DNA from 2 places in the Streptomyces sp. NPDC017056 genome. Region 1 is predicted to be linked to the other one. Evidence: riboswitches for the same ligand, from Rfam matches in the RefSeq annotation. Region 1 holds a riboswitch; the other holds the start of a gene.
What was found. Region 1 has a riboswitch for glycine ahead of gcvT (glycine cleavage system aminomethyltransferase GcvT). Riboswitches for the same ligand answer to the same signal wherever they lie in the genome.
Positions count from the first base shown of each region.

Region 2: it holds a riboswitch for glycine, as region 1 does, so the genes downstream of both, gcvP (aminomethyl-transferring glycine dehydrogenase) here and gcvT (glycine cleavage system aminomethyltransferase GcvT) in region 1, are expected to answer to the same signal.

Region 1 is NZ_JBIRPD010000009.1:271,116-280,358, forward strand. It holds gene glyA (serine hydroxymethyltransferase) at 1-1,112, opposite strand, end outside; gene gcvH (glycine cleavage system protein GcvH) at 1,169-1,543, opposite strand; gene gcvT (glycine cleavage system aminomethyltransferase GcvT) at 1,632-2,759, opposite strand; glycine riboswitch at 2,900-2,995, opposite strand; gene ACH4OW_RS18715 (AAA family ATPase) at 3,315-4,097, shown strand; gene ACH4OW_RS18720 (hypothetical protein) at 4,199-5,008, opposite strand; gene ACH4OW_RS18725 (enhanced serine sensitivity protein SseB) at 5,197-5,994, shown strand; gene ACH4OW_RS18730 (enhanced serine sensitivity protein SseB C-terminal domain-containing protein) at 6,156-6,956, shown strand; gene ACH4OW_RS18735 (ABC transporter permease) at 7,454-8,452, shown strand; gene ACH4OW_RS18740 (ABC transporter substrate-binding protein) at 8,525-9,243, shown strand, end outside.
Region 2 is NZ_JBIRPD010000035.1:5,807-15,049, forward strand. It holds gene ACH4OW_RS38120 (FHA domain-containing protein) at 78-926, shown strand; gene ACH4OW_RS38125 (MerR family transcriptional regulator) at 944-1,693, shown strand; gene ACH4OW_RS38130 (bifunctional nuclease family protein) at 1,747-2,220, shown strand; gene ACH4OW_RS38135 (MerR family transcriptional regulator) at 2,407-3,009, shown strand; gene ACH4OW_RS38140 (DNA polymerase IV) at 3,240-4,718, shown strand; gene ACH4OW_RS38145 (PRC-barrel domain-containing protein) at 4,622-5,011, opposite strand; glycine riboswitch at 5,126-5,223, shown strand; gene gcvP (aminomethyl-transferring glycine dehydrogenase) at 5,412-8,297, shown strand; gene ACH4OW_RS38155 (DUF5999 family protein) at 8,449-8,655, opposite strand; gene ACH4OW_RS38160 (hypothetical protein) at 9,020-9,243, opposite strand, start outside.

The sequences.
Region 1 (9,243 bases):
GCCGGGGTGCCGATCCGCAGACCGGAGGTGACCATCGGGGGCCGCGGGTCGTTCGGGACGGCGTTGCGGTTGACCGTGATGCCGACCTCGTGGAGGCGGTCCTCGGCCTGCTGGCCGTCCAGCTCGCTGTTGCGCAGGTCCACCAGGACCAGGTGCACGTCGGTGCCGCCGGACAGCACGGAGACGCCGTGCTCGGTGATGTCGGACTGCGTCAGGCGCTCGGCGAGGATGCGCGCGCCGTCCAGGGTGCGCTGCTGGCGCTCCGTGAACTCCTCGCTCGCCGCGACCTTGAAGGACACCGCCTTCGCCGCGATCACGTGCTCCAGCGGGCCGCCCTGCTGGCCGGGGAAGACCGCCGAGTTGATCTTCTTGGCGAGCTCCTGGGTGGACAGGATCACACCGCCGCGCGGACCGCCGAGGGTCTTGTGCGTGGTGGTGGTCACGACGTGGGCGTGCGGCACCGGGTTGGGGTGCAGCCCGGCCGCGACCAGGCCGGCGAAGTGCGCCATGTCGACCATCAGGTACGCGCCGACCTCGTCGGCGATCCGGCGGAACGCCGCGAAGTCCAGCTGGCGCGGGTACGCCGACCAGCCGGCGACGATCAGCTGCGGGCGGGTCTCCTTGGCCAGGCGCTCGACCTCGCCCATGTCGACCAGGCCGGACTCCTCGTCGACGTGGTAGGGCACCACGTTGTAGAGCTTGCCGGAGAAGTTGATCTTCATGCCGTGGGTCAGGTGCCCGCCGTGCGCGAGGTTCAGGCCCATGATCGTGTCGCCCGGCTTGAGCAGCGCGAACATCGCGGCGGCGTTGGCCTGCGCGCCGGAGTGCGGCTGCACGTTCGCGGCCTCGGCGCCGAAGAGCGCCTTGACGCGGTCGATGGCGATCCGCTCGACCACGTCGACGTGCTCGCAGCCGCCGTAGTAGCGGCGGCCCGGGTAGCCCTCGGCGTACTTGTTGGTGAGGACCGAGCCCTGGGCCTCCATGACGGCGGCGGGGGCGAAGTTCTCCGACGCGATCATTTCGAGGGTGGACTGCTGGCGGTGGAGCTCGGCGTCGACGGCGGCGGCGACGTCGGGGTCGAGCTCGTGGAGGGAGCTGTTCAGAAGCGACATGACTCTTCCTGGGGTACGCGGGGCACGGGGCCCCGCCAGGCGGCGGGTGGGCGGGCTCAGCCGGTGAAGGCGGTGTACTCGTCGGCCGAGAGCAGGTCGTCCGGCTCGCCGCTGACCTTCACCTTGAACAGCCAGCCGCCCTCGAACGGGGCGGTGTTCACCAGCGAGGGGTCGTTGACGACATCCTCGTTGATCTCCGTGACCTCACCGTCGACGGGGGAGTAGAGATCGCTGACGGACTTGGTCGACTCCAGCTCACCGCAGGTCTCGCCCGCCGTGACCGTGTCTCCGACCTCAGGAAGCTGCACGAAGACGACGTCGCCGAGCGCGTTGGCGGCGTGCTCGGTGATGCCGATCACCGAAACGCCCTCCTCGGCGGCCGACAGCCACTCGTGCTCCTTGCTGTAGCGCAGCTGCTGGGGGTTGTTCATGTCTTGATTCTCCTGGATGCGGTGGCGTGCTCGGTGCAGGGGTCTTGACAGATGAGACGGAGACGCGTCTGGGACGGAGGTACGGGCGTCACTTCTGGCGCTTGTAGAACGGCAGCGCCACGACCTCGTACGGCTCGTGGGTGCCACGGATGTCCACCGCCACACCCGCCGTGCCGGGCGCGGCGTGCGCGGCGTCCACGTAGGCCATCGCGACGGGCTTGCCGAGAGTGGGGGAGGGTGCACCCGAGGTGACCTCGCCGATGACCGAGCCGTCGTCGGCGACGACCGCGTAGCCGGCGCGCGGCACCCGGCGGCCCTCGGCGATCAGCCCCACCAGCTTGCGGGGCGGCGCGGCCTCGGCGCGGTCCCGGGCCGCCTCCAGGGCGGCGCGGCCCACGAAGTCGCCGCCGTTCGTCGTCTTCTCGAACTTCACGACCCGGCCCAGGCCCGCGTCGAACGGGGTGGTGTCCGTGGTCAGCTCGTGCCCGTACAGCGGCATGCCCGCCTCCAGGCGCAGCGTGTCCCGGCAGGACAGGCCGCAGGGCACCAGGCCGGCGCCCTTGCCCGCCTCGGTCAGCGCCTCCCAGAGGGCCGGCGCGTCGGCCGGGCGGACGAACAGCTCGAAGCCGTCCTCGCCGGTGTATCCGGTGCGGGCGATCAGCGCCGGCACGCCCGCGACGGTGCCGGGCAGCCCGGCGTAGTACTTGAGGCCGTCCAGGTCCGCGTCGGTCACGGCCTTGAGGATGCCGGGGGACTCGGGGCCCTGCACGGCGAGCAGCGCGTACGCGTCCCGGTCGTCGCGGACCCCGGCGTCGAAGCCGTCCGCCCGCTCGGTGAGGGCGTCCAGCACGACCTGGGCGTTCGAGGCGTTGGCGACGACCATGTACGCGGTCTCGGCGAGGCGGTAGACGATCAGGTCGTCCAGGATGCCGCCCTCGGCGTTGCAGATCATGGTGTAGCGGGCGCGGCCGACGGCCACGCCGCCGATGTTGCCGACCAGCGCGTAGTCCAGCAGGTCGGCGGCGCGCGGCCCGGTGACGGTGATCTCGCCCATGTGGGAGAGGTCGAAGAGGCCGGCGCGGGTGCGGACGGCGGTGTGCTCGTCCCGCTCGCTGGCGTACCGCAGCGGCATGTCCCAGCCGGCGAAGTCGGTCATGGTCGCGCCGAGGGCGCGGTGGATCGTGTCCAGCGCGGTCCGGCGGGGGGCTTCGGTCATGGTTCTGGCTCCCGGGCATGGGTGACAAGACGGTCTCCCCATCTGTCATCGGAACCTGAGAGGTTCACCGGAAAGCCGTCACCGGTCCGGTTTGCACCTTGGGTGGAGCCACACCACGGCGGCCCGCTTTTCAGATCTGCCTCGCCCGCGCGGTATCGGGGCCTGAGAGATTCAAGGGAGGACTTGCTCCTTCGGCGCCCCGCCGTGACGGCCGGGGACTCTCCCGCGCGGATTCAAGCGGCCGGTATGCAGTTGGCTGAGCGTGGCACCCGTACGAGGGCGCGCCCGGTGAGGGGCGGCCCGGCACATGGCGCGCACATCATCGCACGGGATCGCCGGATAAAGGAGCCCTGGTCGCACCGGTGTTCGCGAGGAGGTCACGACCATGTCCGGGGTGTGTACGGATCGGGCGGATTCCTTGAACCGTATTACCTTTTCTTGACACTCTGCGGGTAAGGGGACGGATCCATCGGACCGGGAGGGGCGATCACGGTGCACAGGCAAGCCGCATTCGCGACGAGTCCGGGAGGCGCGCCCCCGGGCTGCGTCCCGGAAGTGACCCCGGGCGCCGTCCCCGGGCCCCTGCGGCTGCCGGGCCCCGGCCGCGGGCAGGCCGGACGAGCGGCGGACGCGGTCCCGGTACCGGACGCGGCCGCGGTGGTCGACGTCGCCCCGGTGCCGGACGTGCCCGACGTGATCGACCTCAGAGACCGGCGCACCGCCCGCGACGTGTCCGAGCTGCACTTCTCCGCGGGCGACCTGGTGGTGGTCTCCGGGCTGCCGGGCAGCGGCAAGAGCACCCTCATGCTCCGGGTGGTGCCCGCCCTCGACGGCCACGGTGCCGTCGTGCACCGCGTCGACTCGCAGGACGTACGGGAGCGTTGGGAGCGCGGCCGGCTGCGCCGCCTGCCGTACGCGCTCTACCGGCCGCTGGTCAGGGCGGCCCACTACCTGGGGCTGCGGCGGGCGCTGCGCTCCGGCCTCAGCGTGGTGGTGCACGACTGCGGAACGCTGGCGTGGGTGCGGCGCTGGCTCGCGCGGGAAGCGCGGCGCGGCGGGCGCGGGCTGCATCTGGTGCTGCTGGACGTGCCGCCCGAGGTCGCGCTCTCCGGGCAGCGGTCGCGCGGACGCGGAGTCTCCGGTTACGCCTTCGCCCGGCACCGGCGCGCGGTGCGGCGGCTGATCATCCGCGCGCAGGCGGCCCGGCTCCCGGCCGGCTTCAGCTCGGCCGTCCTGCTGGACCGGCGGGCGGCGGACGCACTGCGGCGGGTCGGCTTCGCGCAGCGGCCGCCGGCAGCCGCGGCCGAGGCCGCCGGGCCCGGCGCGGCGTACGTCTGACGGGTCGTACGGAACTCCCCGCACGACCCGTCGGTACCGGTCCTAGCTCTGGGATATCTCCCGCAACTGCGCCTCCTCCGGACGCTCGGTGCCGGGCCGATCTAGAGGCCCAGGGCCTTGAGGAGCGTCGCCGGCAGCGTCAGCACCGAGTTGAGCAGCGAACCGGCGGGCTGCTGGGCCTGGTCGGCGGGCTGCTGCTGCGGCTGGTCGGCAGGCGCCTGCTGGCCGGCGGGCCGCTGCTGGTCGGCGGGCTGCTGCCGCGGCGCGTCGGCGGGCGGCTGCGGGTCGCTGGTCGGCGCCTTCGGCTGGGCGGCCGGCTCGTCGTCGGCGTCGGTGTCGTCCGCCTGGCCGGCCGGCTGGGCGACGGGCCGGTTGGCGGGCTGCGCGGCGGGCTGGGCCGCCGGCCGCTGACGCAGGTCGCCGACCAGCTTGTCGATGCCGAGGCTCTTGAAGACGTTGGTGACGGAGGTGGTGACCGCGTCGGTCAGCTCCCTGGTCGACCGGGCGTTGTCGGCGTTCTCGTCCGGGGCCGGGACCCGGACGCCGGTCAGCTCGTCGAGCTCGATCCGCAGGTTCCGCGACGCCCTGTCCAGCGCGGCGGTGTCGGCGGAGACCGACCGGTCGGAGTCCTTGTTCAGCAGGTCCGCCAGGCGCCGCGCGTCCAGGAGGACGCTGTCCAGGTGGGTGCGGGCCGCTCTGACCTGGACGGAGTGGCTGCGGTCGTCGGCGAGCTTCTCGGTCAGCTCGGTGTTGGCGTCGGCCAGCCGGCCGAGGTCGTCGACGATGACGCTCTGGTTCCGGACGGGCGGCTTGGGCTCGTCCGCCGCGGCCGCGGAACCCGCGACACCGAGGGCGAGGGCGCCGACGGTGGCCGCGCTGACGAGGGCGGTGGTGGTCCGGTGCGTTGCCATCAGGAGGTGTGCCTTTCTGTAGGAACGGCAGGGCAAGATCACCCTGGAGCCACCTTCGGAGCGGTATGCACGGTCCGCAACCGCTCGCGTGCGTTCGGTGGTCATCCGGATGCACCCGGGCTCCTCCTCCCTGCTGGCGTTAGGGTCTTCGACCAGGTAAGAGCCTGTACGTGAGCGGGTGGGTGGACATGGACTTTCCGGAGCAGGGCATTCCGCAGCTGGGGTGGCCCGCCAACGAACTGGAGGAGGTGCTCGCCGCCTCGGTGGGGCACCCCGGGGCGGGCGCCCGCATCGTCGAGGTGCTGGGGCGCAGCCGTATATGGGTGCCGCTGCCCAAGGGCGGCGGCCCCGAGAGCGCGGGGATGGGCCGGTCCGGCCTGGACCTGCCCACCGTCGAGATCGACTCGGCCGCGTATGTCCCGGTTTTCAGCTCCGAACAGGAGTTCCAGCGGGTGGCCGGGCCGAACCTGTCCTTCACCGTCGCGCCGGCCGCCGAGTTCGCGCGCGGGCTGCCCCCGCTGATCGGCATGGCGGTCAACCCGGACGGCACGGTCGGCGTCCCGCTGCCGCCCGCCGCGGTGGCCGAGCTGTGCCGGGCTGGCCGCCCGGACCAGCCGGGGGCGCCGAGCGGCGCCCGCGTCCGGCTCTTCGAGCCGGACTGGCAGGAGGAACCGGTCGACTTCCTGGCCGCGGCCGGGCTGGAGTTCTCCGGCGCCGGCTTCGTGGTCACCGCGCGCCGCGCGCTGGCCAGCGTCGAGGGGGACGCGCCCGCGCTGTTCGTCGGTGTACAGGTGGACGCCGCCGCCGTCGCGCCGCACGACCCGGCCGTACGGGACGCGGTGACCGCGGCCCTCGGGCGGGCCCTCGGCGGTACGCCGCTGACCTGGCCCGTCCAGCTCGTCATGCTGGACCTCGCCCAGGGTGACCCGGTCGCCGACTGGATGCTGGAGCGGGTCAGGCCCTTCTATACCCGCGACCTCGCGTAACGGTCGGTGCCCCCGCCGTGCCGCCGCCCGCCGGGGCGCCCGCTCCCCGTGACCGCAAGCCACGTGTGCTGATCCGACCGGGGCCCGGACGCAGGCTCTAAGCTGTTGGTGCAACCGGCAGGCGTACCCCACGTGCCTGCCGACAGGAAGGGACGGACCACGTGAGCGCGGGTGCGCATCAGGGAGCGGCTGCCGGGCAGGTCGAGCAGATGCTGCAGCAGGTCTCGCCCGGCCGGTACGACGCCTACGAGGCGTTGCTGCAAGCGCTCGCCGCAGGTCAGGTCTGGATGCTGCTCTGGCACGGCCAGGCCGGTTCGCCCGATGCGCAGTACGGCAACATGGAGGTCGACGGGCTCGGCTACGCGCCGTGCGTGACCTCGGCGCCCGAACTCGCCGCCAGTGGCTGGAACCGCGCGCACGAAGTCGTCTACGGCCGGGACATCGCGGCCACCCTCTTCCCCGACCGCTGGGGGCTGTGGCTGAATCCGCACGCCCCCGGCGGTGGTGTGGGCATCCCGTGGCTGGACCTGCGGCGTATCGCGGGCGGCCTGGACCGGCTGCCCGCCGGGCCGCTGCGGATCACCGAACCGGCCATCGAGATCCCCCAGTTCTACGCCCTGCTGGGGCAGAACGCGCACCGTACGCCCGCCGTGCGCTCCCTGCGCCGGGCCTGGGTGCAGCCCGCGCTGGGCGCCCCGTACCTGGCGATCGGCCTGGACCTGTACGACACGGGCCAACCGGCCGTGGACTCGGTGCGGTTGATGATCCAGCAGTCCATCGGCGCGGTGCCGGAGGGGCTGCCCGTCTCGACGGTCGCGATGAACGACGAGTACGACCCGGTCGGCATGTGGATGCGGGCCAACGCGCGCCCCTTCTTCGACCGGGACGCGTACGCCGCAGGCCCGGTGCCCGCGCCGGCCCCCGCGCCGTCGTACGGATACGGCTACCCCCGCCCGTACTGACGTGCCCCCGCGCCCGTACCCCGCCCCGCGGTACCGGCCGGCTGTCTTCTCTCCTCACCCCATGGGTTTGCGCTGGCTCGAAATGGCCCCCCGTGCCCGTTAGTTGACCCCTGATTCGGGTCGTGTGCCCCGCTCATTCGTGGCTTGTGTCCGCATAACGGAAGCCCGTGGGCCACATCACAGTTGCGCATCCATTCCCGGTCAGGGCTGGTGAGTGATCGCGAATCGGATGAAGACTCCCGCAGCAGAGGGCTCCGGCCCTGTGTACGAGAGTTCTGCCGCTCGTCGTCGCGTGATGTTCCGCGGCTTCTGCACTACCGGCAACACCTGTAACACCTGCACCTGCAACGCCCGCACTAAATGCACCAGTTGCTCCAGCTGTTCCAGATTTCTCCCAGTTGCTCTAGATGCACCACTCGCACCAGTGATGTGAACCAGGCCGCAGACCGCGGCGCGCAAGGGCCGGCCGGCGCCGGCCGAGAGGGGTCAAAGGCACCGTGACCGCACCGATCGAGACCACCGGGGCGGCTGCCGAGGCGCAGCCGGAAGCGGTGCTGGCAGGCGTCGAGAGCAAGAAGATCGAGGGGCGCTCGCTCGGCCAGATCGCCTGGCTGCGCTTCCGGCGCGACAAGGTCGCGGTAGCGGGTGCCATCGTTGTCACCCTGCTCATCGTGATCGCGGCACTGTCCCGGCCGATCCAGTCCTGGCTGGGCCTGGACCCGAACATCCCGCACCAGGACCTCATCGACACCAACACCACCCTGCCCAAGGGCGACTTCGGCGGCATGAGCTGGGACCACCCGCTCGGCATCGACCCGAAGTTCGGCCGGGACCTGCTCGCGCGCGTCCTGGAGGGCTCCTGGGTCTCGCTGATCGTCGCGTTCGGCGCGACGCTGCTGTCGGTGGCCATCGGCACCGTGCTCGGCGTGGTGGCCGGGTTCTACAGGGGCCGGGTGGACGCGCTGATCAGCCGGCTGATGGACGTCTTCCTGGCCTTCCCGCTGCTGCTGTTCGCCATCGCCATCTCGGCCTCGCTCCAGGGCGGCGCCTTCGGTCTCGAAGGACTGCCGCTGCACATCTCGGTCCTGATCTTCGTGATCGGTTTCTTCAACTGGCCGTACATGGGCCGGATCGTGCGGGCCCAGACGCTGTCGCTGCGCGAGCGGGAGTTCGTGGACGCCGCGCGCGGCATGGGCGCCCGCGGCCCGTTCATCCTCTTCCGGGAGCTGCTGCCCAACCTGGTGGGCCCGATCATCGTCTACTCGACGCTGCTGATCCCCTCCAACATCCTCTTCGAGGCGGCGCTGAGCTTCCTGGGCGTCGGCATCCAGCCGCCCCAGGCGTCCTGGGGCGGGATGCTCAACCAGGCCGTCAAGTTCTACGAGGTGGACCCCCAGTACATGCTCGTGCCCGGCCTCGCGATCTTCGTCACCGTGCTCGCGTTCAACCTCCTCGGCGACGGCCTCAGGGACGCGCTCGACCCGCGCAGCCGCTGACGCCCGCCGGCCCCGTACGCCCGGCAGGCACCCCACCCAAGATTCCGACCAACGAAGGGGAAACCGACCACTATGCGAAGGTCAGTCCCGGTCGCGGCGATCGCGGCCCTCACCAGTGCGGCCCTGTTGCTGTCCGGCTGCAGTGGCAAGAGCAAGGGCGGCGGCTCCGCCGAGGCGAACGCCGCCACCAAGGGCATCGTCAACGCCTCGGACGAGAAGGGCGGCACGCTCACGTACGCGATGAGCGACGCCCCCGAGTCCTTCGACCCCGGCAACACGTACTACGTCTACATCTGGAACTTCAGCCGCCTGTACGCGCGCCCCCTCACCACCTTCAAGCCGGGCCCCGGCCCCAAGGGCAACGTGCTGACGGCCGACCTCGCGGAGTCGATGGGCAAGGCCAGCGACAACAACACGACCTGGACGTACAAGCTCCGCAAGGGCCTCAAGTACGACGACGGGAAGCCGATCACCTCGAAGGACGTCAAGTACGCCGTCGAGCGCAGCAACTTCTCGCGCGAGGTCCTCTCGCTCGGCCCGAACTACTTCCAGACGTACCTCAAGGACAACGAGGGCGGCTACAAGGGCCCGTACAAGGACAAGAACCCCGAGGGCCTGAAGTCCATCGAGACGCCGGACGACCAGACCATCGTCTTCCACCTCAAGCAGCCCTTCGCCGAGTTCGACTACCTGGTCAGCGCCCCGCAGACCGCGCCGGTGCCGCGGGCCAGGGACAAGGGCGCCGACTACACCAAGGACGTCGCCTCGTCCGGCAGTTACAAGTTCGAGTC
Region 2 (9,243 bases), on a different contig from region 1:
GGGCATGAGGCAGCGGGGGGTCGGCGCACCGAACGGGTGGTGCGTGGTGGAAACTGTGTGGAGGCCACGGACGTTCACTGGATGTCCGGATCGGCCGGTGTGTGCATCGAGGGTTCGTCCTGCCCCACGGGCGGGTCTGTTTCGTTCAAGGGGAATCGCCCGTGAAGTTGTTTGCAAAGCTGTTCGGCAAGAGCGCACGCCAGGAGGGCGGCAGCGGCTCGGCGAAGCACCGTGCCCAGGGCCGGCCCGACGAGGGCGGCGCCGCTCAGGAGCGCCCGCTCTTCCGTGACCAGGTCGGCGGCGCCGGTGCCGGGTCTGTTGACCCCTCCGTGCCCGGCCGCATAGGTTCCCAGGGACCGTCGGCCGCTAGCACGGGTGGAGGGGTTGCCTTGCCGGTGTGTACGAGGTGCGGGCACCGGAACGCCGAGGCGAGCCGGTTCTGCTCCAACTGCGGAGCTCCGCTGCGCCCCGGCGCGCAGGCCGAGCGTGCCTCCGAGACGACGTCGACCATCTCGATCTCGGGCCTGGAGGCGTACGACGCGGAGACGACGGGGCAGACGCCGATCCCGTCGCTGTCCCCCGAGGCCCAGGCGGCCGTCGAGGCGCTGCCCATGGGCTCGGCCCTGCTGGTCGTGCGCCGGGGGCCGAATTCGGGCAGCCGCTTCCTGCTGGACGGCGACCTGACGACGGCGGGCCGGCACCCGCAGAGCGACATCTTCCTGGACGACGTGACGGTCTCGCGCCGCCACGTGGAGTTCCGCCGCGGCCAGGACGGCGGCTTCACGGTCGCCGACGTCGGCAGCCTGAACGGCACGTACGTCAACCGTGAGCGGATCGACTCGGTGCCGCTCGCCAACGGCGACGAGGTCCAGATCGGCAAGTTCCGGCTGGTCTTCTACGCGAGCCAGCGGGGCGTCGGGTTCTGACCGGCCAGGGAAGGCATATGCACCGCACTGGGCCGGGCGGTGCCGGGTCTGCCGGCACCGCCGCCTCGGACGGCAAGCTGATGAGCATCGGCACGGTGCTCAACACGCTGCGCGACGAGTTCCCCGAGGTGACCATCTCCAAGATCCGCTTCTTGGAGGCCGAGGGGCTCGTCGAGCCCCGGCGCACGCCGTCCGGCTACCGCAAGTTCAGTACGGAGGACGTCGCCCGGCTGGCGGCGGTCCTGCGCATGCAGCGGGACCACTATCTTCCGCTGAAAGTGATCCGCGAGCACCTCGACGCCTTGGCGCGCGGCGAACAGGTGCAGCTGCCGGCCCCGGCCGCGCCCGCGGGCGAGCTGCTCGGCAGCCTGGGCGAGCCGGCCGGCGACCTGCCCACGGCCGCCCGCATCGGCCGCGCTGAGCTGCTGGCCGCCGCGGAGGTCGAGGAGGCGCAGCTCGCCGACTGGGAGGCGTACGGGCTCATCGTCCCGGACGCCGACGGGGGGTACGACATCGAGGCCGTCACGGTCGCCAAACTTGTCGCAGAACTGGGGCGTTTCGGACTCGAACCCCGCCATTTGCGCGCGGTGAAGGCGGCGGCCGAGCGGGAGGCCAACCTGGTCGAACAGGTCGTGGCGCCGCTGCGCCGGCACCGTAACCCGCAGACCAGGCAGCATGCCGAGACCACCGCCAGGGAGCTGGCCACACTGTCCGTGCGGCTGCATGCCGCACTGGTCCAGTCCGCCTTGCGCGTCCGGCTGACGTGAGCAATGGGTGGCCCGACTACCCAAACCGGCCGGGCACGTCCTAGGGTTGCTGTGTGAACGAGCTCGATGTCGTGGGTGTCCGGGTGGAAATGCCTTCCAACCAACCGATCGTGCTCCTACGGGAGGTAGGAGGCGACCGTTACCTGCCCATTTGGATCGGGCCGGGGGAGGCCACCGCCATCGCCTTCGCCCAGCAGGGGATGGCCCCTGCCAGGCCGCTGACGCACGACCTCTTCAAGGACGTGCTGGAAGCGGTGGGCCAGGAACTGACCCAGGTCCGCATCACGGACCTGCGCGAGGGGGTCTTCTATGCGGAACTGGTCTTCGCCAGTGGTGTCGAGGTCAGCGCCCGCCCGTCCGACGCCATAGCGCTGGCGCTGCGTACCGGTACGCCGATCTACGGGACCGACGGGGTCCTCGACGACGCGGGGATCGCCATCCCGGACGAGCAGGAGGACGAGGTGGAGAAGTTCCGCGAGTTCCTCGACCAGATCTCGCCCGAGGACTTCGGCACGAACAGCCAGTGATCCGGGTGTGCGGAGGGCCGCCTTCCGCGCATTCGAGTAGCCTTTCCCCGTCCGGGGGCACGAGAAACCACTCGCAGGGTGATTATCACTCGGCGTGGCGAGCGCGGCGATCGTTGACGCACCCCGAGTGACTGCATACCGTCGATATGGCAGGTCCCGTCCGGGACGTGGAGGACGGAGGTCGGCGTGGCAATCACCGGCGACGGTACGGCGGCGGAAGGGGCGTTGCCGCTCCACTCCGGGGCTGCTGAGCGCACCCCGGTACAGACTGCCGCGGTGCCGGGGGACCGCGGGGCGGAAACCATCGGCTACCGCGGTCCGACGGCGTGCGCGGCCGCGGGCATCACCTACCGCCAGCTCGACTACTGGGCCCGTACGGGGCTCGTCGAGCCGAGCGTGCGGCCCGCCTACGGGTCGGGCACCCAGCGGCTCTACAACTTCCGGGACGTCGTCGTCCTGAAAATCGTCAAGCGGCTGCTGGACACCGGGGTCTCCCTCCAGAACATCCGCACCGCGGTCCGGCACCTGCGCTCGCGCGGGCTGTCCGACCTGGCGAGGATGACGCTGATGAGCGACGGCGCGACGGTCTACGAGTGCACCTCGCCCGACGAGGTCGTCGACCTGCTCCAAGGCGGTCAGGGAGTCTTCGGCATCGCGGTCGGCGTGGTGTGGCGCGACGTGGAGGGCGCGCTGTCGCAGCTGCACGGGGAGCGCGTGGACACCGGCGAGACGCTGGTCCGGCACAACCCCCACGACGAACTGGCGCGGCGGCGCAACCGGGCGGTCTGAGCCGGGCGTATCGGTTCCGGGCGTACCGGGTCCGGGCGCCGGGCGGTCCGGGCGGCTGTGTATGCCCGTCACGGCGGTCTGACGCGCCCCTGTGGCACCAGAAGCACCCACTGCGCTCTTCTGCCCCAGCAGCCTCCTCCGGCGCCTCCAGGGCGTCTCGGAGCGATTTCCGTGCCGTCCGCCGGGGCCGGTCGGCGCGATTGTCAGTGGTGTGGGGGAGCATCGGTCGTGTGAGACGTGCGCCGACGATCCTGCATCTGGACATGGATGCGTTCTACGCGGCCGCCGAGCAGGCGGCCAAGCCGAGCCTGCGCGGGAAGCCCGTGGTGGTCGGCGGCATCGGCCCGCGCGGCGTGGTCTCCACGGCGTCGTACGAGGCCCGCGTCTTCGGGGTGCGCTCGGCCATGCCCACGGCCCAGGCCCGCCGCCTCTGCCCGAACGCGGCCTATCTGACGCCGCGCTTCACCCTGTACCGCCAGGTGAGCGACCGGGTCATGGAACTGCTCCACGAGCTGTCGCCGCTGGTGGAGCCGCTCAGCCTGGACGAGGCGTTCGTGGACCTGGAGGCGGGCGGCGTCGCGGCGGACACCCGGTCCGCGCGTGCGGTGGGCGAGCGGCTGCGGCGGGACATCAGGGAGCAGACGGGACTGACCGGTTCGGTGGGGCTGGCCGGGGCCAAGATGCTCGCCAAGATCGCTTCCGAGCAGGCCAAGCCGGACGGCCTCGTGGTCATCGAGCCGGGCACCGAGCGCGAGATGCTCGGGCCGATGACGGTGCGCACGCTGCCCGGGGTGGGCCCGGCCACCGCGGAGGCGCTGCGCCGGGCGGGCATCCATACGGTCGCCGAGACGGCCGAGGCCGGCGAGGCGGAGCTCGTACGGCTGCTGGGCAGGGCGCACGGCGCCGGGCTGTACGCGATGGCGCTGGGGCGCGACGAGCGGCCCGTGGTGGCGGAGCGGGACGCGAAGTCCATATCGGTCGAGGACACCTTCGACGTGGACCTGACGGACCGGACGCGGGTGCGCGCCGAGCTGACGCGGCTGGCCGACCGGTGCGTGCAGCGGCTGCGGGCGGCCGGGCGGTCGGGGCGGACGGTCGTGATCAAGGTGCGTAACTACGACTTCTCGACGCTGACCAGGTCGGAGACGCTGCGCGGGCCCACGGACGACCTGGGGGTGGTGCGGGAGGCGGTGGCCCGGCTGCTGGACCTGGTGGACACCACGGGCGGCGTACGGCTGCTGGGGGTGGGGGTGACCGGACTGGCGGACTTCACGCAGGAGGACCTGTTCGCCCAGCTGGCGACGGAGAAGGCCGCCCAGGAGGAGGCCGAAAGGGAGCGCAGGGCGGTCGACGAGGCCGTGCGGGAGGCCGCCGGTGAGCCCGAGCCCGAGCGGCCGCGCAGGTGGCTGCCCGGGCTTGACGTGAATCATGAGGAGTACGGGGCCGGGTGGGTGCAGGGCAGCGGCGTGGGGCGGGTGACCGTCCGGTTCGAGCAGCCGTGGTCGGCGCCGGGGCGGGTGCGCACCTTTCCCGTCGGCGATCCGGCGCTGCGGCCGGGGGAGCCGCTGCCGCTGGTGGGCGGGCCGCCGGACGACCGGGGGGTCCCCGCCGCTCAGTCCTCCGCGCCGGCGACCCGGCCGAATTCCGTGTCGGCCGGCGCGGCGTCCGAGCCGGGGACGGGATCGGGGGCCGGAATGTCCAGCCGGTAGTGGTGGTAGAGCTGTAGTTCCTGCTCGGGCGAGAGATGGCGGCCGACACCGAAGTCCGGCGCATCCCTGATCAGCTTGCGGTCGTAGGGGACGTGCAGCGCTTCGCCGACCAGGTCGCTGGGCTCCAGGGGGACGAACGCGTCCCGGCTGAAGATCCCGGTGCGTACGGCCGCCCATTCCGGTTCGCCGGTCGCGTCGTCCAGGTACACCTCGTCGACGGTGCCGATCTTGGTTCCGTTTCTGTCGAACGCCTTGCGGCCGATCAAGCTGCGGGGATCGATATCGGTCTGCACGGTCCCTCCAAGTGGTCGCAACTGCCTTGTGACAACTACCAAACGGCACATTTCATGCCCTGGCCACTCGAAGGAACGTCCGTAAGCCGCGCTGGTAGGCTGACGAACGGCTGTAGACCCCATGCGGGAGAGTCCCTTGCCGATCATGGCGGGGGCGCCGAAGGAGCAACTCCTCCCCGGAATCTCTCAGGCTCACGTACCGCATGGACGAGGTCACTCTGGAAAGCAGGGCGGGCCACGGTCGGGCACAGCGCCGGAACCCCTCCTCACCGACGGTGAAAGCCGGTGCCGCGTGCGGGACCGGTGAAGCTCTCAGGTTGAGATGACAGAGGGGGAGGCCGTCCGGGCACCAGCGCCGTGGTGCCCCGCGTAGGTCGAAACGACCAGGAGGCCCCCGCAGATGACCACCAATCGCATCTCCTTGACCGAACTCGAACGAGGTACCCCGTTCGAGCAGCGGCACATCGGCCCGGGCCCGGAGGCCCAGGCCAAGATGCTCGCGCAGGTCGGGTTCGGATCGCTGGACGAGCTCACCGCGGCCGCGGTACCGGATGTGATCAAGAGCGCCGAGGCGCTGGACCTGCCCCAGGGCCGTACGGAGGCCGAGGTCCTGGACGAGCTGCGGGCGCTCGCGGACCGCAACCAGGTGCTCGCCCCGATGATCGGGCTCGGGTACCACGGCACGTTCACCCCGCCGGTGATCCTGCGCAACGTGATGGAGAACCCGGCCTGGTACACCGCGTACACCCCGTACCAGCCGGAGATCTCCCAGGGTCGGCTCGAAGCGCTGCTCAACTTCCAGACCATGGTCGCCGACCTGACCGGGCTGCCGACCTCCGGCGCCTCCCTGCTGGACGAGGGCACGGCCGCCGCCGAGGCGATGGCCCTCGCGCGGCGGGTGGGCAAGGTCAAGCAGGGCGTCTTCCTGGTCGACGCCGACTGCCTGCCGCAGACCATCGCCGTGATCGAGACCCGCGCCGAGCCGACCGGCGTCGAGGTCGTGGTGGCCGACCTGTCCGAGGGCATCCCGGCGGAGATCGCCGAGCGCGGCGTCTTCGGCGTGCTCCTCCAGTACCCCGGCGCGTCCGGTGCCGTACGCGACCCCCGCGCCGTGATCGAGCGGGCGCACGAGCTGGGCGCGATCGTGACCGTCGCCGCCGACCTGCTGGCGCTGACGCTGCTGACCTCGCCGGGCGAGCTGGGCGCGGACATCGCCGTCGGCACCACGCAGCGCTTCGGCGTCCCGATGGGCTTCGGCGGCCCGCACGCCGGGTTCATGGCCGTACGGGAGAAGTTCGCCCGCAGCCTGCCCGGCCGCCTGGTGGGCGTCTCGGTGGACGCGGACGGCAACAAGGCGTACCGCCTCGCCCTCCAGACGCGCGAGCAGCACATCCGCCGGGAGAAGGCCACCAGCAACATCTGCACCGCGCAGGTGTTGCTCGCGGTGATGGCCGGCATGTACGCCGTCTACCACGGCCCCGACGGGCTCGCGGCCATCGCGCGGCGTACGCACCGCTACGCCGCCGTACTGGCCGAGGGGCTGCGCGCCGGCGGGGCCGAGGTCGTGCACGGCGCGTACTTCGACACGCTGACCGTGCGGGTGCCGGGCCGGGCCGCCGAAACCGTCGCCGCGGCCCGCGAGGCCGGGGTCAACCTGCGGCTGGTCGACGCCGACCTGGTGGGCATCGCCTGCGACGAGACCACCGGACGCGCGCAGGTGCACGCGGTGTGGCGGGCGTTCGGCGTCCAGGGCGACATCGAGTCGCTCGACGCGACGGCGGCCGAGGCGCTGCCGGACGGGCTGCTGCGCGGCGACGCGTACCTGACGCACCCCGTCTTCCACCAGCACCGTTCCGAGACCTCGATGCTGCGCTACCTGCGCCGTCTGTCGGACAAGGACTACGCGCTGGACCGCGGCATGATCCCGCTCGGCTCGTGCACGATGAAGCTGAACGCGACGACCGAGATGGAGCCGGTCACCTGGCCCGAGTTCGGGCAGCTGCACCCCTTCGCGCCGGTCGAACAGGCGCAGGGCTACCTCACGCTCATCGCGGAGCTGGAGGAGCGGCTGGCCGAGATCACCGGCTACGACAAGGTCTCCATCCAGCCGAACGCCGGTTCGCAGGGCGAACTGGCCGGCCTGCTGGCGGTACGGGCGTACCACCGGGCCAACGGCGACGAGCAGCGCACCGTCTGCCTGATCCCGTCCTCCGCGCACGGCACCAACGCCGCCAGCGCCGTGATGGCCGGCATGAAGGTCGTCGTCGTCAAGACCGGCGAGGACGGCGAGGTGGACACCGACGACCTGCACGCCAAGATCGAGCAGTACCGGGACCGGCTCGCGGTGCTGATGGTCACCTACCCGTCCACGCACGGCGTGTTCGAGGAGCACATCACGCAGATCTGCGCGGCCGTGCACGACGCGGGCGGCCAGGTGTACGTGGACGGCGCCAACCTCAACGCGCTGGTCGGGCTCGCCGAGCCGGGCAAGTTCGGCGGCGATGTCTCGCACCTGAACCTGCACAAGACCTTCTGCATCCCGCACGGCGGCGGCGGCCCCGGCGTCGGCCCGGTCGGCGTACGCGCCCACCTGGCGCCGTACCTGCCCAACCACCCGCTGCAGCCCACCGCGGGCCCGGAGACGGGCGTGGGCCCCATCTCCGCGGCGCCGTGGGGCTCCGCGGGCATACTTCCCATTTCCTGGGCGTACGTCCGGCTGATGGGCGGCGAGGGCCTCAAGCGCGCCACCCAGGTCGCGGTGCTCGGCGCCAACTACATCGCCAAGCGCCTGGAGCCGCACTACCCCGTGCTCTACACCGGCCCCGGCGGGCTGGTCGCGCACGAGTGCATCATCGACGTACGGCCGCTGACCAAGGCGACCGGCGTGAGCATCGACGACGTCGCCAAGCGGCTGATCGACTACGGCTTCCACGCGCCGACGATGTCGTTCCCGGTGGCCGGCACGCTGATGATCGAGCCGACCGAGAGCGAGGACCTGCACGAACTCGACCGCTTCTGCGACGCGATGATCGCGATCCGCGCGGAGATCGACAAGGTCGGCTCGGGGGAGTGGGACAAGGACGACAACCCGCTGCGCAACGCCCCGCACACGGCGGCGGCGCTGAGCGGCGAGTGGCCGCACCCCTACACCCGCGAGGAGGCGGTCTTCCCGGCCGGCGCCGAGGCGGCGGAGAAGTACTGGCCGCCGGTGCGCCGGATCGACGGCGCGTTCGGTGACCGCAACCTCGTCTGCTCCTGCCCGCCGCTGGAGGAGTACGACGGCTGACCCGCCGGTGCGCGCCACCCGCGGTGGCGCGCACGCGAAGGGCCCTCGGCGAAGCCGCCGGGGGCCCTGTTCCCTGTCGTGCGGTGTTCTGGTGTGGTCCGGTGCTTTCTGTCCCGCTGTGCGGATTTCTGTGGTGCAGTGCCTCGTACGCTCAGGCGGCGGTCGCCACCTGCGGCGTGCCCAGCGTCCGGTGCGGCGCGATGACCTGGCCGTCCGGCAGCAGCTCACCGGTGTCCTCGAAGAGGAGGACACCGTTGCACAGCAGGCTCCAGCCCTGCTCCGGGTGGTGCGCCACGAGGTGGGCGGCCTCCCGGTCGGCGGAGTCTGCGGTCGGGCACGGCGGTTGATGCTGGCACATGGATGAAGTCTTTCGCTGCGATGTGGGCTGATTCGTCCTGCGGCTCGACGAGATGCTCATGGCCGCTCCCCCGTTTCAGTAGGTCGATACCAGTGTTGCCCCACGGGCCGGATTCCGCAGGGATTTGGCTGCAGCGGCACTCACTAGATAATGACGCATCACCCGTGCGGTCGGTTCAGTTCAAGTGTGCGGAATCAGCGGGGGGTTGGGGGCGGGGCGGCCGCGTACTCCGCGCGGGTGAGCGCAGCGGAGCGCCCCGCGTCCGTGGCGGGCGCGGGGCGCGATCCTGTGAGGCAGTGTGCTCCTGTGCGCGGTTGCGGTGGTGCGACCTCGGCCGTTCGCCGCACGGAACCCCTGCGGAACCTCAGGCGGGCGAGCTCAGCAAGGGTACGGGCGCGAGGCGCAGGGTCAGCCGGGGCAGCAGGTCCGCCACCCGGTGGGGCCGGTGGGCCGCGATGCCGGGCGGGGCCGGTGCCAGCGGTACGAGGATGTCACCCGGCGCGAGCGCACCTTCGGACCCGTCCGTACCGGTGTCGTGGTGCAGCCACAAGGTGAGCATGTACAGCTCCGGCACGGACAGCAGACGCG